3 regions of the Arthrobacter sp. P1_D4 genome follow, and region 2 is predicted to be linked to each of the others. Evidence: riboswitches for the same ligand, from Rfam matches in the RefSeq annotation. Region 2 holds a riboswitch; each other region holds the start of a gene.
What was found. A riboswitch is a leader RNA that binds a small molecule or an ion and turns the genes downstream of it on or off. The one in region 2 is predicted to bind cyclic di-AMP.
Positions count from the first base shown of each region.

Region 1: another riboswitch for cyclic di-AMP. It lies ahead of AC1D0A_RS05070 (hypothetical protein); the one in region 2 lies ahead of AC1D0A_RS14215 (aggregation-promoting factor C-terminal-like domain-containing protein).
Region 3: another riboswitch for cyclic di-AMP. It lies ahead of AC1D0A_RS18375 (M23 family metallopeptidase); the one in region 2 lies ahead of AC1D0A_RS14215 (aggregation-promoting factor C-terminal-like domain-containing protein).

Region 1 is NZ_JBFUAU010000003.1:171,765-178,909, reverse strand. It holds gene AC1D0A_RS05100 (serine hydrolase) at 1-571, opposite strand, end outside; gene AC1D0A_RS05095 (dihydrofolate reductase family protein) at 722-1,279, shown strand; gene AC1D0A_RS05090 (phosphatase PAP2 family protein) at 1,418-2,227, shown strand; gene AC1D0A_RS05085 (DedA family protein) at 2,230-2,973, shown strand; gene AC1D0A_RS05080 (response regulator transcription factor) at 2,979-3,656, shown strand; gene AC1D0A_RS05075 (sensor histidine kinase) at 3,649-4,656, shown strand; gene AC1D0A_RS05070 (hypothetical protein) at 4,802-5,488, opposite strand; cyclic di-AMP (ydaO/yuaA leader) riboswitch at 5,496-5,698, opposite strand; gene AC1D0A_RS05065 (hypothetical protein) at 5,901-6,149, shown strand; gene AC1D0A_RS05060 (cation:proton antiporter) at 6,146-7,145, shown strand, end outside.
Region 2 is NZ_JBFUAU010000013.1:179,673-186,817, reverse strand. It holds gene AC1D0A_RS14225 (response regulator transcription factor) at 77-817, shown strand; gene AC1D0A_RS14220 (sensor histidine kinase) at 839-2,449, shown strand; cyclic di-AMP (ydaO/yuaA leader) riboswitch at 2,634-2,793, shown strand; gene AC1D0A_RS14215 (aggregation-promoting factor C-terminal-like domain-containing protein) at 2,793-3,644, shown strand; gene AC1D0A_RS14210 (bifunctional glycosyltransferase family 2/GtrA family protein) at 3,784-5,217, shown strand; gene AC1D0A_RS14205 (glycosyltransferase family 39 protein) at 5,218-7,145, shown strand, end outside.
Region 3 is NZ_JBFUAU010000020.1:22,389-29,533, forward strand. It holds gene serC (phosphoserine transaminase) at 11-1,141, opposite strand; gene AC1D0A_RS18370 (iron-dependent transcriptional repressor DtxR) at 1,486-2,181, shown strand; cyclic di-AMP (ydaO/yuaA leader) riboswitch at 2,332-2,546, shown strand; gene AC1D0A_RS18375 (M23 family metallopeptidase) at 2,551-3,372, shown strand; cyclic di-AMP (ydaO/yuaA leader) riboswitch at 3,509-3,678, shown strand; gene AC1D0A_RS18380 (NlpC/P60 family protein) at 3,974-4,744, shown strand; gene AC1D0A_RS18385 (HNH endonuclease) at 4,964-5,464, shown strand; gene mobA (molybdenum cofactor guanylyltransferase) at 5,559-6,230, shown strand; gene AC1D0A_RS18395 (DUF6457 domain-containing protein) at 6,252-6,539, shown strand; gene AC1D0A_RS18400 (molybdopterin molybdotransferase MoeA) at 6,536-7,145, shown strand, end outside.

The DNA.
Region 1 (7,145 bases), on a different contig from region 2:
GAATCTTTGCCGTGCTGGCGGCCACAAACTTGTCCTGGATCCCATAGCCATGGACCACGCCGTCGGAGACATCGATCAAGGACACCCCCAGGGCATAGGCACCGTTGGCCGCGATGATCCCGTTGATCTGGCTGTCCAGTTCCGCGTCAATGGCCGGGACCGCGACGGCAGGCACGGCGGGGATCTCAGCGGGCTTCCCGGCGGCCGCCGAGACGGCGCCGACCGCGGGCGAAGCAGTAGTTGGCGAAGCAGTTGCGGGCAGGTCAGACGCAGGCGGAACGGTCCGGCCGGCATCCGTGACCGGCGCCGGCGGCGTCGCTGCAGCGGCCGGCGGGTCAACGGGTAGCGCCGCCTGGACGCCTGCATAGACGCCGGCACCCACAAGGGCGAGTGCGACGGCGGCCGCCGTCAGATACTGTCGCCGGGTCCTTCCCGCACGCCGGGCGAGGGACCGCGGACCGGGCCGGGAACCGTCGTTGGCCCGGTGCCCGCCGGAGCGGTAGTGGCGCGGCGCCGGCTCAGGCTTCGGGACCGGCCCCGTGCTGTTGTTCGAATCGTTCGCAGGCATCATGCTTCCCCGAAGGTGACTGACCGCGGTGGGGCCATAGACTTCCAGCATTCTTCCCCCTGGCGGCTTCCCGCGCAAGGGTACGGCTCCGGGAAAAAGTGGGTCTGCCCTCCGAAGCAGCGGCGTACGCTGGTGAAAACGTAAGGAGCGGCGATGCGCAAAATCATCCTGGCCATGCAGGTGTCCCTCGACGGATTCTTCGAGGGCCCGGACCGCGACATTAGCTGGCACATGGTCGACGACGAGCTGCACCGCCATTTCAACCAACAGCTCAGCACCATGGGTGCCTTCCTTGACGGCCGCGTCACCTACGAGCTGATGGAAGAGTTCTGGCCCACCGCGGACCAGGACCCGGCCGCCGGCTCAGTGATGGCCGAGTTCGCCCGGATCTGGCGGGACATGCCCAAGATCGTCTACTCCCGGACGCTGACATCTGCCGCCTGGAACACCACCGTGGTCCGGGAGGTGGTGCCGGAAGAAGTGCTGGCCCTGAAAGAGCAGCCGGGCGGGGACCTGGCCCTGGGCGGGGCAGAACTGGCCGACACCTTCCGGCGGCTCGGGCTGATCGACGAATACTGGCTGTACGTCCATCCGGTCCTGATCGGACGGGGCCGGCCCCCGTTCAAGGCTGCGGACAGCATGGCCCATCTCCGGCTGCTGGAGACGCGCGCCTTCGGCAACGGGGTGGCGCTGTTGCGCTACGCCGCGTAGCCGGCACGGAGCAGCCGGGCTTGCGGCACACCGCTGCGGCCGGCGACGCGTCACTTTCTTAAGCGTTTCTTAACGGGCTGGCGGAAGAGTGGGAGTCGTCGCCTGTCCGGGCGCCCTTGTCCCGAGCCGGAGGATCCCATGACTGGACCTGCCCCTGTTAAGAGCGATGCGCCGCTGGGCGGTGCTGGAGCACTCAGCCGAAGTGGAGCACCAAGCCGTCCCGACGCCGTGCGCCCCGCCGCGGGTCCCCGGCTGTGGGCCCTCCCCCAGGTCCGCCACTGGTTAGTGCTGGGCGTCCTGCTGTCGGCCGCCGTCGTGGCATTGGGCCTGGCGGCGCAGCTGACACCCGGCTTCAGCGCCGCCGAGCTCGGGGTCGATCAGGACCTGAGCCAGCACCACGCCGCTGCCCTGACCGCCGTCGCGATGGCGCTGAATGTCGTGTTTGGCCCGGTGGCGGGCCTCGCGCTGATCGGCGCCGCGGCGCTGTACATCTGGCTGTTCCGCGGCGGCCTGGCCAAGGCGATTGCCTTCGGCCTCGTGGCATCATCCGGCTGGGTGGCAAGTGAATTCTTCAAGCTCCTCGTGGCCCGCCAGCGGCCCAGCCCTGCCCTGCTGTTCGATCCCCTGGCTCCGGAAACGGGTTCCAACAGCTTCCCGAGCGGCCACGTGTCCTTTGCTGTGGCACTGGGATTCGCAGTGTACTTCCTGGCCCGTGGAACCCGCTGGGCCAAGGTCACGGCCGTCGCGGCGTCGTTCCTGGCCCTCGTCGTAGCCTGGTCACGGCTTTACATCGGCGTCCACTACCCCACGGATGTCGCGGCGTCGTTCCTGGCCTCGAGCGCAGCCGTGGTCCTGCTCGCGGGACTGTGGAACCTTCTCGCGCCACGGATAGCGGAGCGGATCCGGGCCCGTTCGGGCAGCCGGCCGCTGGGCGCCGAGGAGAAATGAGAATGCCCGTCCTGGACGTTTTTGCCTCCCTTCCGGCCGTCCACGCCGCCGGAACATTGTCCCTGCTGGACCCGGCAAGCCTGCTCGCCGGGTTGGGCCCGGCCGCACTGGGTGTGATCGCCGTGATGGTCTTCATCGAATCGGGCGTGCTCTTTCCCTTCCTGCCCGGCGACTCCCTGTTGTTCACCGCAGGACTTCTGCACCAGCAGCTGCAACTGACGTTGCCAGTGCTGATCGGCGTCGTCACCGCGGCCGCGGTCGCCGGGGACCAGGTCGGCTACATGCTCGGACGGAAATTTGGCCGGCGATGGTTCAAGGACGACGCCCGGATCCTGAAGACAGCGCACCTGACCACCACGGAGGACTTCTTCCGCCACCACGGCGGGGCCGCCGTCGTGCTGGCCCGCTTCGTCCCCATGGTCCGGACGTTTGCTCCACTGACCGCCGGGACCGCGCGCTATGACTACAAATCCTTCACCCTGTGGAATATCACCGGCGCCGTCGCCTGGGCGGCCTCCGTGACGATGCTTGGCACCTGGCTGGGGCATTTTGACATCATCGCCAGGAACATCGACGCCATCGTCGTGGCCATGGTGCTCGTCTCCGTCGTGCCGGGGGTGGTACAGCTCCTCAAACGCCGCCGGAACTCCCGCCGCGCCGCCGCAGCCGCAGACAAAGCCGCCGGCGACACGGCAGAAGAACCTGGGGCCGGACTGCGGACTGAGGAAATGGCCGCGGAAGAATAGCTGACATGACCTCCACTGACCTTCCGTCCCTGCTGCTCGTCGAGGACGACGCCGTCCTGGGACCGCTCATCGCCGAGCTCCTGGACCCGGACTACCGGATCCAGTTGGTCACCAACGGCCGCGACGGCCTCCACCACGGGCTGACCGGGAGCTGGGACGTCATGGTGGTGGACCGCGGGCTGCCCGCCATGGACGGCATCGCCCTCATCACGGCTTTGCGGTCGAAAGGCATTGCCACGCCCATCCTGATCCTGACCGCGCTGGGCGATGCCGACGAAAAAGTCAGGGGCCTGGACGCCGGCGCCAACGATTACGTGACCAAGCCGTTCGATGCCGGCGAACTGGCAGCACGCCTGCGCGCACTGACGCGGACTTTCACTCCCCCGGCCCCGGCACCGGTGGCGATCGGGGACTGGGAACTGGATCCAACGCAGCGCTCCGTCCGTTCCGTCTACGGGCAAACGGTGTCACTGACCGCAAAGGAAGGCCAGCTGCTGGCAGCCCTTGCTGCGGAACCGGACCGCGTCTTCACCCGGGATGAGCTCCTCGCGGCGTGCTTCCACGCCTCGGAACAGCCCGGCGTGATCGATACCTATGTTCATCACCTGCGCCGGAAGATCTCCAAAGCCGTGATCCGCACGGTGCACGGCCTCGGATACCAGATCGGCGAAGCCCATGAGTGACGGCTGGCCGGCCGGCGGAAATCCGGACCACTCCATCCTGCGCAAGGCTTCCCTCAAGGTCGCGGTGCGGATCAGTGCTGCGTGCGCGGTCATGGTTCTCGGGCTGCTCGCCGCCACGGCACTGTACCTCACGAACCAACTGGCCCATCCTGAAGTGCCGGGCTCGGCGACGGCCGGGACGGCCTACACCTACCTGGATTCCAAGGATGTCCTCGAAGCCATGATCATCGCCGGGGTAGCGGGAATCCTGCTGGCCGGCATCGTCGGGTGGCTCAGCGCGCGCAGCGCGATTCGTCCCCTCAGTGATGCCCTGGCAAGGGAGCGGCGTTTCGTCCAGGACGCCAGCCACGAATTGCGCACGCCATTGACCATCCTGGACACCAGGATCCAGCTGGCCCAGCGCAACACTGTGCCCGGCTCCAGGCAAAGCCACGACCTGGCCCGGATCCGGGAGGACGCCGCGACGCTGACAGGGATTGTCAACGAACTGCTCCTCGCGGCAACCGCGGAGGCCCCGGACCGCTCCGCGCCCCCTGCCGACCTCGCCGACGCTGCCGCCAGCGTCGCCGGCAGCCTCCAGCAGGTGGCAGAGCAGCGGCAGGTGCGCCTGGAATTCTCTGCCGCTGCCCGGCCGCTGGCCCGGATCGAGACGAATGCGCTGCGGCGTGCCGTGCTGGCCCTGGCGGACAACGCGCTGGCCCACACGCCTGCGGGCGGCCGCGTGTCCATCACGACCTCAATCGAGCAGAAGCGCGCCGTGATCACGGTGGCGGACTCCGGGACCGGAATCACCGGCGTCGATCAGGCCCGGATCTTTGACCGGTTCGTGCGGACGGCCGGCACCGGCACCTCACAGGGACAGCGGAGCTTTGGCATCGGCCTGGCCCTGGTCCGGGAGATTGCCGTCGCGGCCGGGGGCACCGTCGAGGTGGCCGCGACGGGCGGCGAGGGAACCGTCATGAAATTGACGCTTCCGCTCATGGGCAGCGGGAATCCCTGAGGACCCTGCGCCGGGGAAAGCTATGCCATCGGGATCCCGGACCCCCGAATGCGGAGACAGGAAAGACCGGCGGTCGAGTTGCCCCCAAGGGAACTCGACCGCCGGTCTTTCCGGACTGTCTGGCCCCGGGTCGGGGCCGTGCGGCTTAGGCGCGGACGAACGTCACGCCGCCGGTCGCGGTGAGCCAGGACAGCGGGTGGACCATGGTCTGGTTCTTGCCGTTCATGCCGCCACTGACCACCTGGCCGTTGCCGGCGTAGATGCCGACGTGGCCGGACTGGACCACCATGTCACCGGGCTGCGGCGTCGCTACAACGGTTCCAAGGCCAAGGAACGCGCGGGGACCGATGTCGCCAACGGGCTTACCCGCGGCGCCAAGGGCCTTTTCCACCATGGCAGTGCAGTCCTGGGTGATGCCCACCTGGCTGTAGGCGGCCGAGAGCATGATGGCGTTGCGTCCGCCCGCGGGCGCCGCGGCCGGCGCTGCTGCCGGAGCTGCTGCCGGAGCGGCCTGCACCTGGATGACCGGCTTGGCCGGAGCCTTGGCCGCCGCCGCCGGGGCTGCAGTGGGAGCCGGAGCCGGCGCGACGGGCTGTTCGATGACCGGCGCGGCAACAGAATCCACTGCGGGGCGATCGAAGCTGATCTTGACGTTTGAATCGGCACTGACGGGGGCACTGACCTGTCCGGCGATGTCGACGTTCGACGCCGGAGCAGAGTCACGCTGCACGGGGGCGGTGGCGGCGTTGGCCGCCATTCCGCTGGTCAGGACCAGGCCGGATGCGGCGGCGAGGACGGCGGCATGGCGCGCAAAAGTATTGACTGAAGTCATGAAAAATGTAGCCTCTCCCAATGCCTGCGAGGTGAGCTGTCGGATTCGGATGGGAGGCACCCGGCCGCACTCCCGGGCCCGTCGTTGCGGGCACTGTGCGGCTTCACCCCAAGACCTGCATATCAGCAGGTCAAAAGTGGTTTCCCCGTCTCTGCCGGACGTTGATGCGAGTTACCCCCGGGCCGCGGCAGAGTTAGGCAATCGGCTGGGGAGCGCCCGTATCGGAGACAACAGGCACTCATTAACCGTAGCGCGAACCGCACCCGAAAGTCACATTCAGGTAACGGAGCCATGATGCCGGGCCGCAATTTTGCCCATAGGGCGGCGCCGTTTCCGAACATAGGATGATGCCATCAGCACCACCGGAAGCGGAGGCCCGAAAATGAACAGCCATTGTGTCGCCATCTGCCAGTTGAGCACTCAGCCCCAAGAGGATTTCGACGTCAACACCGAGCTGCTGATCCTCGACGGCGGGGACGTCCACGTGAGCACCTGGGACGCGGAACCGCGCGACGGGGGTTTCGACGAGCACATCCTCAATGACCGGGTGGACGCGCTCGGGTACATGGTTGTCAACGACTGGGCCTTCCTGGACGGCAAGGCCTACGCGGTGGTGGAACGGCGGTCAGGCCCGGCGCCGGCCGGCCGCCGCGAACCGTGACCTTCCTGTCCCTGGCGCTGATCGCCGTCATCGCCCTGGCTGGCCCCCTGCTGGCCCTGCCGGCGCGCTGGCACTTGCCTGTCATGCTGGGTGAGCTGCTGGCCGGCATCGCGATCGGGCGCTCAGGGCTGGCCCTGGTGGACCCCGCGGACCCGACGTTCACCCTGCTGGCCAATATCGGGTTTGCGCTGATGATGTTCGTGGCAGGCACCCACGTTCCCGTGCGGGATCCGCACATCCGTGGCGCCCTCGGCAAAGGCTCCCGCCGGGCGATGGTGGCCGCAGCGGCAGCGGTGGTGGTCGGAACCGGCATCGGACTGCTGTTCGGGACTGGACATGCTCCCCTCTACGTCGTGCTGCTGGCGTCCTCGTCGGCAGCCCTGGTGCTTCCAATCGTCGATTCCCTGCGCCTCGGCGGGCCAGATGTCGTCGCTATGACAGCGCAGGTGGCAATTGCCGACACAGCCTGCATTGTGGCGTTGCCGCTCCTGGTGGATCCGCCCCACGCAGTCCAGGCGGCGCTGGGTGTCCTCGCGGTGACCGGGTGCGCGGTAGTGCTCTTTGTCGGCTTGCGCTGGCTGGAGCGCCAGGGAATCCGTCGGCGCGTGCACCGGCTCTCGGAAAGCCGCAAGTTTGCCCTGGAGCTACGGATCCAGCTGGCCGTGCTCTTCACCCTGGCCGGTGTCGCGACGTGGAGCAATGTGTCTGTGATGATGGCAGGCTTTTCTTTCGGCCTGGTGATGGCTGCGGTCGGCGAACCGCGGCGGCTGGCCCGGCAACTGTTCGCGCTCAGCGACGGCTTCCTGGGTCCGCTCTTCTTCGTGTGGCTGGGTGCATCGCTGACGCTCAAGGACCTGGCCGGGCACCCGGACATGATGGCCCTCGGCCTGTTGCTGGGGGCCGGGGCCCTGCTGGCGCACGCCGACCTGGCTTTCCTGGGACTCCCGCTGTCGCTGGCGGTGTTGTCAGCGGCGCAGCTTGGCGTACCGGTGGCTG
Region 2 (7,145 bases):
CGCTAGGCTGGGATTCACAGGTGCCGCACAGGGTCCCCAAAGCCCCGCCTAACCGGCAGATCGGAGAGTTGTCCCCATGGCCACTTCGCACTCCATGACCAACAACCTTCCCCAGCTCACGCATCCGGACGGCTCCCCCATCCGCGCCCTCGTGGTGGATGACGAGCCCAGCCTCTCCGAGCTCATGAGCATGGGGCTGCGGATGGCCGGCTGGTCCGTGGCCGTGGCCGAGGACGGGCCCGGAGCCGTCCGGCTCGCCAAGGAGTTCCGCCCCGACGTGCTGGTGCTGGACGTGATGTTGCCCGGGTTCGACGGCGTCGAACTGCTGAACAGGATCCGCGCGTTCGCGCCTGAGGTGCCGGCGCTGTTCCTCACCGCCAAGGATGCCGTTCAGGACCGCATCACCGGACTGGCGGCCGGCGGCGATGACTACGTCACCAAGCCGTTCAGCATGGAAGAGGTGCTGCTGCGCCTGCACCGGCTGGTCCAGCGCTCCGGAGTGGCCGCGATGGACACCGCCGAACTCGTGGTGGGAGACCTCGTGCTCAACGTCGACACCCGCGAAGTCACCCGGGCCGGTGAGGAAATGCACCTGACCGCCACGCAGTTCGAGCTGCTGCGCTACCTCATGGAAAACCCGAAACGGGTCATCAGCAAGGCCCAGATCCTGGACCGTGTCTGGGACTACGACTTCGGCGGCCAGGCGAACATCGTGGAACTGTACATTTCCTACCTCCGCAAGAAGGTCGACGCCAACCACGCTCCCATGATCCACACGGTGCGCGGAGCCGGGTACGTCCTGAAACCGGCGGACTGATCCGTGCCCTCACTTTCCGGCATGACCCGCGTCCCCGGACGCGACTGGCGCAACCCGTCGACGTGGCATTTGCGCACCCGGCTGGTCCTGGTCGCCATGGCGCTGCTCGTGGCCATCTGCGGCGCTGTGGGCTTGTTCAGCTACGCCTCCATGGACCTCTTCCTCACCCGGCAGCTCGACACCCAGCTGGACCAGGCCTCCCACCGTTCGAGCGAGTTCGGCCGGCCCTCCTCGGACGATTCGGGCAGGCGCCCCGACCCCCTCGAAGCCCGGGGACAGGGCGTCGGGACGCTTAACGCACGGATAGTCGACGGCGAAGTCAGCAGGGCCGGATTCCTGGCCGGGGACGGCGCGGTCAAGAGCCTCTCCCCCTCCGACAACAAGGTTCTCCTGGCCCTGACCCCGAGCGGCGTGTCCGTGGACCGCAGCCTTTCGGCCGGCGCCTACCGGCTCACGGCCGCGCGTACACCGTACGGCGACGTGATTGTGACCGGACTCCCGCTGGCTGAAAAACAAAACACCTTGGCCTCCCTGGTCTGGACCATGGTGGTGGTGTCCGCAGGCGGGCTCGTGCTGATCGGGCTCGCCGGCACGGCCCTGATCCGGCGGACCATGAAGCCGCTGGAACAGCTCTCCGAGGTCGCCACCAACGTCTCCCGTCTCCCGCTGGACGCCGGCGAGGTGGCGCTCGGGGTCCGCGTCCCGACGTCGGCTGCCCATCCCGGAACGGAAGTGGGCAGCGTGGGCTACGCGCTGAACAAGATGCTGGACAACGTCTCCAACGCTCTCGAGGCGCGGCAGGAGAGTGAGATGAAGGTCCGGCAGTTCGTCGCCGACGCCTCGCACGAGCTCCGCACCCCGCTGACGGCCATCCGCGGCTACACGGAGCTGATGCGGATGACCGAGCATTTCACCCCCGACGGCGAGAGGTCCCTCGCCCGTGTGCAAAGCCAGTCCGAGCGGATGACCACGCTCGTGGAGGACCTGCTGCTGCTGGCGCGCCTGGACGAGGGGCAGCCGCTCAAAATCTCCGACGTCGACCTCACCCAGCTGGCCATCGAGACGGTCAGCGATGAGAAAGTCATGGCCCCGGACCGCATCTGGCAGCTGGAACTTCCGGACGAGCCCGTGGTGGTGCGCGGTGATGCGACCCAGCTTCACCAGGTCCTCGCCAACCTGCTGTCCAATGCGCGCAAGCACACGGAACCCGGGACCAAGGTGGTCACGGGCGTTATGCGCTCGGCTGACGGCAGTGCCGTGGTCACCGTGACAGACAACGGCAGCGGCATCGCCCCGGAATTTATCGGCCGGGTCTTCGCCCGTTTCGCCCGGGCCGACGCCTCGCGCACCAATCCGGCGTCGAACCCCGCAGCCGTCCCCGCCGATTCTGCCGTCGCGACGGCGAGGGTCGGGTCCGGGGCTCCCGCACGCTCGTCCTCCGGCGCCGTTTCCGGCAGCCGCGGAGGTCACGGCACGGCGACCGCCGCGCCGACGTCCGAGGGCACCAGCGGGTTGGGCCTGTCCATTGTCCAGTCGATCGTGGAGGCCCACGGAGGAACAGTCGAGGTCACGTCCCGGCCGGGCCGCACGGAGTTCGCCGTGCGGCTGCCCGCCGCGCGGCCGCCGGCTTAACCGGAACGGCCGCCGTCGGCGCAAACGGCCCGGACCGGCCGGCCCGTGAACCCGGCGCAACCCGACACCCCGGCACTGTGACTCCTGTTACCAAAATGTGACTTAAGCGGCCAGGTCCTGTAGCGTCGTTAGCGTGCGCCGCCATCGGTGCCGCATATCCGGACGGACGCCAAACTCTGCCGCTTCCCGGATTCCGCTGGACCAGGCAGAGGCGGGGGACCCAGAGTTCCCGGGCATTCTGCTTTCATGCGCCCTCGGGGTGAAGCCGACACGTGATGTTCCGTGCGGCCGGATGACCTCATCCGAACCCGACAGCTAACTCCGCCGGCGTTGAGAGGCCACCATGACTGAATTCCAGGTACAAACACGCCCTGACGGCGGTTCGCATTCCCGCTCAGTTGGCGCAGCCAAGTCGCGCCACCGCGCCGAACCGGTCAAGCAGGCATCCGCCCTGTCGCGGTTCGCCGCCGGGCTCGGTGTAACCGGCCGCCGTGCCGCCGTCGTCACCGCCGCGTGCGCACTGCTGCTGGGTGGCGGCGCCGCCAGCCAGGCGGCAGAGCCGGGCGCCCACACGGCGAATGTTGCGAGCCAGGCGGCCACGATCGCCGACCCGCTGGCCAAGCTCAACTTCGAGCGGGTCCAGGTGGCTGGGCCGGGCGCTCCAGCGGAAAAGAACGTGGCTCCCCAGATCTCGGAGGTTAAGGCAGCCGAAGCGCTGATCCCTGCCCCAGCTGCTGCCGCGCCGGCAGCAGCGGCAGCCCCCGCACCTGCTCCGGTTCCCGCGGCAGCCCCCGCTCCCGCTCCGGTTCCCGCGGCAGCTCCCGCTCCCGCTCCGGCACCGGCAGCCGCTCCGGCCCCCGCACCGGCACCCGCACCGGTCGCAATCGACGACCCCGCCGGCGCGCAGGCCTACGCCGCGTCCCAGCTGGGAAGCTATGGCTGGGCACCCGGCCAGATGCAGTGCCTGCACAAGCTGTGGACCAAGGAATCCGACTGGAAGACCACCGCCACGAACGCCAGCAGCGGCGCCTACGGCGTGGTCCAGTCCCTGCCCGCCTCGAAGATGGCGAGCGCCGGCGCCGATTACATGACCAACTACCGGACCCAGATCAACTGGGGTCTGAACTACGTCAAGTCGCGCTACGGCTCCCCCTGCGGCGCCCTGAACTTCCACTACGCACACAACTGGTACTAAACCGGCCCTAACCAGCCCACGTGGATCCGGGGCCTCCTTGCGTCTCCACTGCGGGACCGGCCCGGGCGGGCCAGACTTCCACAGCCCCCGCACAGCTTGACCCTAAAGCCTTCATATGGGCCGCCGGGAAAGTTGAGCCATGACATTCACAGACCAGGCCACAGGAACCCTGCCCCGCTCCACGGCGACGCCGGCCGGCCCGGCGGCCCCCGAGGCACCCTCGGGGCTTGCGCTGGCCGGCGCACCCGTCCCGGGCCCGATCGCCGGGGCGCTGACCGGCCCCGGCGGCCGGCGCACGGCCATTGATACGCGCGCCAGCACGCCCCTGCTGGACGTCACCATCCCGGTCTTCAACGAGGAACGGGACCTCGAGGCCTGCCTGCGCCGGCTCCACGCGTACCTGCTCGGCGCCTTCCCGCATTCCTTCCGGATCACCGTGGCGGACAACGCCAGCACCGACGAAACGCTCAAGGCCGCGGAACGGGTAGCCCGCGAGCTGCGCGAAGTGACGGTGGTCCATATGGCAGAAAAGGGCCGCGGAAACGCGCTTCGCAAGGTGTGGCTGGCTTCGCCGTCACCGGTCCTGGCGTACATGGATGTGGATCTCTCCACTGATCTGGCGGCCCTCGGCCCGCTCCTTGCCCCGCTCATTTCCGGGCACTCCGACCTGGCGATCGGGACGCGGCTGACCCGCAACTCCCGCGTGGTCCGCGGACCCAAACGGGAATTCATCTCGCGCAGCTACAACTTCCTGCTCCAGGCCCTCATGGGCGCCCACTTCAGTGACGCGCAGTGCGGCTTCAAGGCGATCCGGGCGGACGTGGCCCGGCAACTGCTTCCGCACACGCTGGACAACGCCTGGTTCTTCGACACCGAGCTGCTGGTCCTGGCAGAAAAGTGCGGCCTGCGCGTCCACGAAGTCCCAGTGGACTGGACCGACGACCCGGATTCCAGCGTGGACATCGTCCAGACGGCCCTCGCGGACTTGCGCGGCATGGCACGGTTGAGTCGGGACCTGGTCTCGGGCCGGATCCCGGTTCCCGACCTGCGCGCGGCCCTCGCCCGCGGACCGCTGCCGGCCGCCTCACGGGCCCAGGAACAAAGCCCCGGCGGAAGCCTCTTCGGACAGCTCGTCCGCTTCGGCAGCATCGGGGTGGCCTCCACCCTGGCCTACCTGGCGATCTTCCTGCTCTGCCGCGGGTTCATGGACCCGCAGCTGGCAAACTTCCTCGCGTTGCTCACCACCGCCGTGGCCAACACTGCGGCCAACCGGCGCTTCACGTTCGGCATCCAGGGCAGCAGCCAGGCGGCTCGCCACCATTTCGAGGGGTTGCTGGTCTTCGGCATCGGGCTGGCCCTGACCTCGGGCGCACTCGCCGTCGTTCACGCCGCGTCGGGAGCGGCACCGGACCGCTGGCTTGAACTGCTCACGGTCACCGCCGCCAACCTGGCCGCCACGGCCGTCAAGTTCCTGCTCTTCCGGCTGGTGGTTTTCCGCCACAGGCCCGCCGCTGCCGTTCCGGCGCCCGGCGCCCCCGACCCTTCCCTCCCCCGCACAGAAAAGGCCAAGTAAATGACGGCAACCATCAGCCCCACCGCCGGAGCCCAGGGCGGTTCCCCGGCCGGCGGCCCGCCGGCCGCCGAGGAACAGCCACACCCGGTGCCCGGAGACGGCGGGACGGCCCCCCATCTGCCCGCGTCCCCGGCGCCGGCCACCCAAGGCCGCTGGGACCGGCTGCTGTTCGGACCGCAGCCCCGCTGGGTGCGGCCTTCGGCAGGGCTGCTCCTGGTGGTCACCGCGGCGTTGTACCTGTGGAATCTGGAGGCCACCGGCTACGCCAACTCGTTCTATGCCGCGGCGATCCAGGCCGGGACCAAGGACTGGACCGCGCTGCTCTTCGGCTCCCTCGACGCCGGCAATGCCATCACGGTGGACAAGCCCCCGGCCGCACTCTGGATCCCCGCCCTCGCGGGACGGATCTTTGGTTTCTCGGCCCTGAGCATGCTCATTCCCCAGGCGCTCATGGGAGTGGCCGCCGTCGGGCTTCTCTACCTGACCATCAAGCGGGTGTCCGGGCCGGCCGCGGGCCTGCTCGCCGGCGGCGCCCTGGCACTGACCCCGGTGGCCGCCCTCATGTTCCGGTTCAACAACCCGGACGCGATGCTCACCCTGTGCCTGGTACTGGCGGCCTACCTCACCACCCGCGCCATCGAGAAGGCCGGCTGGAAGTGGCTCGCCGCGGCCGGCGCGGTCATCGGCCTGGCCTTCCTGAGCAAGATGCTGCAGGGCTTCCTGATCGTTCCCGGGCTGGCCCTGGCCTACCTGTGGGCGGCGCCCGCCACCCTCGGCCGCCGGCTCCTGCACCTGCTGGCCGCCGCCGCCGGGATCGCCGTCGTGGCCGGAAGCTACGTTGTCCTGTTCCAGCTGACCCCGGCCTCGGTCCGGCCGTACATGGCAGGGTCGGAGACCAACAGCTTCCTGGAACTCACGTTCGGCTACAACGGCCTGGGCCGGATCACCGGGTCAGGCGGGGGCATGCCCGCCGGAGGAAACCTGGGAGGCAACGCCGGCGGCCCGGGAGGCACCGGAAACGTCGGCTTCGGCGGCGCGGCCGGGATCACCCGGATGTTCGGGACGAGCTTCGGCGGCGAGGTGTCCTGGCTGCTGCCGGCGGCCCTGATCCTGCTGGCCGCCGGGCTGTGGTTCACCCGGCGCGAAGCCAGGACCTCGAAAACCCGGGCGGCGCTCCTGCTGTGGGGCGGCTGGCTGGTCATCACGGCCGGAATCTTCAGCTTCATGAGCGGCACCGTGCATCCGTACTACGCCGTGGCGCTGGCCCCCGCCATCGCGGCGCTGGCCGGCATCGGTTCCCTGGAACTGTGGCGGGGCCGGACCTACTGGGCCGCCCGGGTTGTCCTGGCCGTGACGGTGCTGGCCACCTCAGTCTGGTCCGCCGTGCTCTTGGGCCGCGACCCGTCCTGGCTTCCCGGGCTCCGGGTGATCGTGGTGGTCCTGGGCGTCCTCGCCGCCGCGGCCCTGCTCCTGCTCCTGCGGGCGGACGGCATGGCGGCTCTCCCGGCGCGGTTCCGCAAGGCCGCCACGGCCGGCGTCGTGATCCTCTGCCTGCTTGCCGGCGGGCTCGGAAGCACCGCGTGGACACTGGCGACCGTCGCCCAGCCGCATTCCGGTTCGATCCCCACGTCGGGCCCCACCGCGTCCGCGATGGGCGGCGGCTTCGGGGCAGCAGGCAGGACCGGCAGTGACGGAACCGGCACTGACGGCGCGGGCAGTGCCGGCATGGGCGGTGGCCCCGGCGGGGAAACGTCCTCGCCGGAGTTGACCGCGCTGCTGAAGTCCTCCGGCGCCAAGTGGTCCGCGATTGTCTCCGGCGCCACCCAGGCCGCGAGCCTGGAACTCGCCACCGGCACCAGCGTGATCGCGCTCGGCGGCTGGAACGGCGGCGACCCCTACCCGACGCTCGCACAATTCCAGGCGATGGT
Region 3 (7,145 bases), on a different contig from region 2:
GGACGCAGGGCTACTTCTTCAGTTCCGCCACGACGAAATCGATGCACTCGAGCAGTGCCGAGACATCGTCGGGCTCGATCGCCACGAAGGTGGCGATGCGCAGCTGGTTGCGGCCCAGCTTGCGGTACGGCTCGGTGTCGACGACGCCGTTGGCGCGGAGCACCTTGGCGATGGCCGCGGCGTCGATCGAGTCATCGAAGTCGATCGTGGCGATCACGTTCGAGCGGTCCTCGGCCTTGGCCACGAACGGCGTGGCGTATTCGGACGCTTCGGCCCAGCCGTAGATGCGGCCGGCAGAATCCGCGGTCCGGCCGGCGGCGAAGTCCAGGCCGCCGTTGGCGTTGAGCCACTGCACCTGGGCGTCCAGGGTCACCAGGGTGGCCAGCGCGGGGGTGTTGTAGGTCTGGTTCAGCCTGGAATTGTCGATCGCCGTCTGGAGGTCAAGGAAGTCGGGAATCCAGCGGTTGCCGGCCTTGATCCGTGCCGCCCGTTCCAGCGCGGCCGGGGAGAACAGGCCCAGCCACAGGCCGCCGTCGGACGCGAAGTTCTTCTGCGGCGCGAAGTAGTACACGTCCGACTCCGCCACGTCCACGTCCAGCCCGCCCGCGGCCGAGGTCGCGTCCACGAGCACCAACGACCCCTCGTCGGCGCCGGCCACCCGCTGGACGGGGGCGGCAACGCCGGTTGAGGTCTCGTTCTGCGGCCACGCATAGACGTCGACGCCGGCCTCCGCCCGGGCGGTGGGGCGGGTGCCGGGTTCGGCCTTGATGATGGAGGACTCGGCAAGGAACGGCGCCTTGTTGGTGGCGGAAGCGAACTTCGAGCCGAACTCGCCGAAGGACAGGTGCTGCGCCTTGTTCTCCACGAGCCCGAAGCTGGCAATGTCCCAGAACGCGGTAGATCCGCCGACGCCCAGCACCACTTCATAGCCTTCCGGTGCCCGGAAGAATTCGCTGAGGCCGCTGCGCACCGAGCCGACCAGGTTCTTCACGGGCGCCTGGCGGTGGGAGGTCCCCAGCAGCTTCGACGATGCCGCGGCCAGGGCGTCCATCTGTTCCGGCCGGACTTTGGACGGGCCGGCGCCGAACCGTCCGTCCTTGGGCAGGAGGTTGGCGGGGATCGTGATGCTGGTGTCGCTCACAGTGGCTCCAATTTTCGGCTGGTTCGTAGCGTGGCTGGGAGGTGGCGGGCAGGGATGGCTACCACGGACACCCCTCTTCATTCTGCCTGTCTTATTTTGCCTGACAGCTCCCGGCGATACAGAAAAAGGCCTGTCATAGTCCGGTCATTGAGACGCCGGGACGGCCGGCCGGCTGGGGCTGGGACAATAGCTTCAGGTCGATCGAAAGATTATCCGGAGTAATTCAAAATAGGCTAGGCTGGCATGCGAACGTACGGCGGTTCCCGCCTGGGCGCATCCTGCATGCAGCCCGCACGCGGTACGGTGGGAATGACGCTAGGACTGCGCTCGAGGAGCTGAGCTGAATGACGGATCTGATCGATACTACGGAGATGTATCTTCGGACCATTCTGGAACTTGAAGAAGAAAACATCGTTGCCCTCCGCGCCCGCATCGCCGAACGGCTCCGCCACTCCGGCCCCACTGTGTCCCAGACGATCGGCCGGATGGAGCGCGACGGGCTGGTGGTTGTTTCCGGCGACAGGCACCTTGAACTGACGGAAATCGGACGGAAACGTGCAATCGGTGTCATGCGCAAGCATCGTCTGGCCGAACGCCTCCTCGCGGACGTGATCGGGCTCGACTGGGCCTACGTCCACGAGGAAGCGTGCCGCTGGGAACATGTCATGAGCGAACGCGTCGAGCGAAGAATCTTCGAGATGCTCAACCACCCGACAGTCTCGCCTTACGGAAACCCTATTCCGGGGCTTGCGGATCTTGGCGGCGTGCCCAACGGCGCCCCCGTGGACAGGCCCGTGAACCTGCTGGAGGCCATGGCCGGCTACGGGGTAACTTCCCGGGTTACGGTCAACCGGCTCGCGGAGCCGATCCAGGTCGAGCCGGAGCTTCTGGCCCAGCTCGACGAGGGCGGAATCAGGCCTGGCGCGCTGGTCTCGCTGGAGCGGGTGGGGGAGTACATCTCGGTCCGCGTCCCCGATATCGAAGGTGCCCTGGAGCTGCCGCCCGAGGTTGCCGCGCACGTCTTTGTAACAGTCGCCTGACCAGCCACTACGCGCCGGTCATGGGACGACCCACGAGTTGTCCACAATTGCGGTTACGGATTTATTACCGGGCGGCTTAATCGCCTATAGTTAGTGCCCAGTACCGATACCAAAGCGTTACCTGATCCGAAGCCGAGCCCTGCCAGCGGATCAGTCGCAGAACTACCTCCTGGCAGGGGCGGGGGAACCACTTTCGGCTGCTACTTCGGCAGCCTTGGGGTGAAGTCCGTCAGCGGCAAGCAGCTTCCACCGAAGGATCCCCTAGGGATGCCTCTGTGCGTGGCTGCCTGCAACGGCGGACCGGGTCTTTGATCTCTCTGACCCGAATCCGACAGCTAACTTCGCAGGCCATCCAGAGAGGAACCCTTCTTGACCACCCAGACCGCCAGGGGCCGTCGCCGCGCGACCGGTCCCGCTCCGGAGCCGCGTCCCGTCGTCGCACACACGGCCGAACGCCCGCGGGACGTGCACCGCGATGAACGCCGTCGCCGTCGCAGTCCGTTCCGCCAGGTCACGGACTTTGCCGCGGCAAGCGGAGTCGGGCAGAAGGCCGGGATCGCACTGGCCGCAACTGGTCTGGTTCTTACCGTGACGGTCCCCGTCACGAGCCCGGTGATGGCTTCGAATCCGGGCGGATCCGGCGCGCTCTCCGCCGCCGTGCAGCCGGATGTCACCGCTGCCGCCGCCGCCAAGGTCGACTTCAACCGCACGGCCGTCACCACGAAGGGCGATCCGGACGGGAAACTCAAGCAGCTGCTGAGCGCCCAGTCTGTGGGCACGATCACCCGCGCGGCATCGGCCGGCACCCTGGGTGCGCCGCTCGACCAGCTGGTCACGGCCTCGCCCTTCGGCTACCGTGTCAGCCCCATTACCGGGGGCGCGGGGGAGTTCCACCGCGGCCAGGATTTCGCCGCCCAGTGCGGCACGGCGGTCCACGCGGCCGCCAGCGGCACCGTGACGTTCAACGGCTGGCATCCCTTCGGCGGGGGGAACCGCGTGGTCATCGATCACGGCAACGGCCTGGAGACCACGTACAACCACCTGTCCTCGGCTTCGGTCAAGGTCGGCCAGAAGGTTTCCCGCGGTGACGTCGTCGCCATGAGCGGAACCACCGGCGCCTCCACGGGCTGCCACCTCCACTTTGAAGTGATGGTCAACGGCGATGTCGTTGACCCGCTCGGCTGGCTCTAAAAAGACGATGGGCTGCTCTCAACTTCCTGTGACACGCCGTGATCTGAATGTGACATTGGATCAGGACTGCTGTAGGGTTTGAAGCACGCCAACTTTTCCGAAGTTGGCGCTCTTGAGTGGATTGCCTAGCTCTGCCACCGCTCAAGGTCCGTTCGCATTACATCGTCTGGCAGGGGCGGGGGAACCAATTTTGGCCTTCGAAAGAAGGCCTTGGGGTTAAGTCGCAAAGCTTCCCAGGAAGCAGCGCGGCCGGGTGACTCCCATCCGAATCCGACAGCTCACCTCGTAGGCATTGGGAGAGGCTACTTTCGTGTCTTCACGCCATAATTCTGCGCGCATGCGCACCGGCGAGGCTCTGTCGAGCCCGCTGGAATCCACATCACGTGCCGCCCTTGCCGGCGCCCGGATTGGATCACGTTCCGCAGGCTCAATCGCTACCGAGCCCGGACAGCATGCAGTTTCCGCTTTTGGCGCGTCTTCGCAGTACACCCTTCGCTAAGTAACCCATTTCGGGGCGATCCGGCGTACCCCCAAGATGCCGGAGCGTCCTCAGTCCGTGCCCGAAAGCGCGCGGTCCAAGGATCACGAAAGAGAGAACTTAATGACTACTCGTGCAAACGTTGCACGGCACCGCGCCGAGGTCACCAAGACCAACTCGCTGGCTGTAATTGCTAAGGCTGTCGGCGACAACGCCGGCGGCATGGGCCGTCAGGCCGCGGTCATCGCCGCAGCTTCCGGTCTGGTCCTGACCAGCGGAATCGCAGCCAACGCTGCTGAAACCAATGTTCAGCGCGAATCCACCTCCGCTTCGGCCCTGGAAGTCCAGTCCGCAGCTCCGGCCACCATCTCGGCCGCTTCCACCATCGCGATCTCCTACGAGAAGCCCGCCGTGACCACCACGCCGGCTCCCGTCGTCGAGGCTCCCAAGCCCGTCGTGAAGGTCCAGGACGCCACGGCCACGGCTACAGCCACCCGCGCCGGCGGCACCGAGCTTGGCGTCAGCGGCGGCGTCGCTGCCCAGGCCCCCGCGGGCATCGGAAGCGGCGCAGGCGCGACCATCGCCGCTGCTGCCTACGCACAGATCGGCGTGGCGCAGGACTGCACCGCCCTCGCCACCAACGCCCTGGCCGCGGCCGGCATCCACTACCACGGCTGGCCGGCAGGTTACCTGTCCCTGGGCCGCACCGTGAGCGCCGCCGAGGCACGCCCGGGCGACCTCGCCTACTACCAGAACGGCGGCGTGGGCATGGCTCACATCGCGGTCTACGTAGGCAACGGCATGGCAGTGCACGGCGGCTGGAACGGCGGCACCACCGCGCTGTACAGCGTCAACGTCGGCTCCGGCCCGGTCTTCATCCGCGTCGGCGCCTAAGCACGAACCCCAGCATTCCGAAAGACCCCCGCCTCCAGGCGGGGGTCTTTCGCGTTGCCGCGCAGTGAACTTTCCGCGCTGAGGACCGCGCCGGTGAAAAAATATTCGGTGATCCGGCACTTGAGTGTTTACTCTTGTGTTGTCGATCCATAGCCCGACCATGCAGAGGGCAGCCGGCCCTCGTGCCGCTGGCGGGTGCGGCCGTGAAGAGGTATGCGGATGCGCACTCTCGTTCTGAATGCTGGATATGAACCGCTGGCGGTCATCACCTTCCGCCGGGCGCTCGTCCTTGTCCTGACCGGAAAGGCCAGCGTGGTGGCCGAAGGGGACGACCCCGTGGTCGGCCCCCAGGACATTTTGGGCCGCCCGTCCGTGATCCTGCTGAACCGCTACATCCGGCCAAGGTACAACACGATGACTGCGGTGAGCCGCCGCGGCGTGCTGCGCCGGGATGCCCACCGCTGCGCGTACTGCGGCAAGGCTGCCCACACCATCGACCACATCCAGCCCAAATCGCGGGGCGGAGCCGACTCCTGGGAGAACCTGGTGGCGGCGTGCCTGCGGTGCAACAACGCCAAGAGCGACCATACGCCGGCGGAGATGGGCTGGAAGATCGGTTTTGTTCCGGGCCCGCCAAAAGGTGCCATCTGGCAGATCAAGGAACTCGAGAAGCCGACGCCGGCCTGGGATCCGTTCCTGCTGCCTGAATCGGCTGCCTGATCGGCCTCCTAGCTGATTGATCAGCCGGTGAAGACGCTGCCGGCGCACATTACGGCTTGTTCAGTGGCCGCTGGCGCCGCGCTAGGCTGAACCGATGGAGTTCGATGCTATCATTCTCGCCGGGGGGCGGTCCTCACGCCTCGGCGGCGTGCCCAAATCCGGGCTGATCTACGACGGCGCCACCCTCCTGGAGCGGTCACTGCGGGCCGCGGGCGCGGCGGGGCGCACCGTCGTCGTCGGCCCCGACCCCGGGGGCCTGCCCGGCGGCGTCCTGACCTGCCGGGAAGAGCCGCCCTTCGCGGGTCCGGCCGCAGCCATCGCGGCGGGGCTGGCCGCCCTGGCCGCCGATCACGCGAGCCGGCACGCAGCAGCCGCGCCCTATACCCTCGTCCTGGCGTGTGACATGCCCCGGTCGGCCGGCGCGGTCCGTGCCCTGGCCGAGGCGCTGGCCGCGTCTGCTGCAGGCACACCGGAAAGGGGTGGGGCCGACGGCGTCATGGCCGTCTCGGCCGACAGTCGGAAACAGCCGCTCGTGGGCTTTTATGGCACGGCCGTGCTACAACGTTCTGTCGCGGACGCCGCGTCCCGGGACCGGCTGGAAAACGCGTCGGTGTTCGCCCTTCTTGCTAGGCTGGACGTGCGGGAAGTTCGCGTTCCCCCGGGTTCCACGGATGACGTCGACACCTGGGATGACGCGTCCGCACTGGGGGTATCCGGCAGGATTCCCGACGGCGGTCCGGGCTCCGGCCCGGCTCTGCACAGCTGAACTCGACCATGGAGGCAAACGGTGAAAAGCCAGGACGAAACACTGGAAGACTGGTGCCGTGCCCTGCTCCAGGCCCTGGAGCTGGACGACGTTGAGATTGACGTGAATGAGGTCCTCGCCCTGGCCGGCGTGGCCGCCCATTCCGTGGTGCGCCCGGCGGCACCGCTGACCACATTCATTGCCGGCTTTGCGGCCGGCCTGGCCTCCGGCTCCGGGCAGGCCACGGACTCCGTGTCCATGGAGTCCGCGATGGCCGTGGCCCGCCGGCTCGCCAAGGACTACGCAGCCGCCGAAACTTCCGGGGCATGACGGCTGCGGCCCCGGACGGCAATGGCCCCGCCACCGCCGCAGGTGAAGATGGCGTCAACGATAGCGGCGGAAATGGCGTCAGAGATGGCGGTGGAGAGGCTCTCGTAGACGGCCCTGGAGGCCCTCACATCGCGCACCAGGACACCGCGGACCAGGACTCAGGGGACGAGGACACTGCCGCGGAGCCGCACAGGCACCTGGCCCACACGTGGCAGGAGGCCCGGCAACTCGCGTTCGAGTGCGCCGTTCCCATCCCGGCCGCCCCTGTTCCGCTGCGGCAGACGCTTGGCCGGACGCTCGCGGCGGACGTCGTTGCCCGGCAGGACATGCCCCATTACGCTTCCTCTGCCATGGACGGTTGGGCCGTCAACGGCAGCGGGCCCTGGATCCTGGCCGAACCCGGTCAGCGCCTGGCACCACATCAGGCCAGCCCGATCGCCACCGGCGGCCTCATCCCGCCCGGGGCCAAGGCAGTGTTGCGCAGCGAAAGCGGCATCATCGACGCCGACGACGACGGCCTGCCCGTCCTGAAGCTGGGCGGCACCGCGAAGCCGGGAGACCCGCGCAACGGCGACCACATCAGGAAGGCCGGGGAGGAAGCCGCCG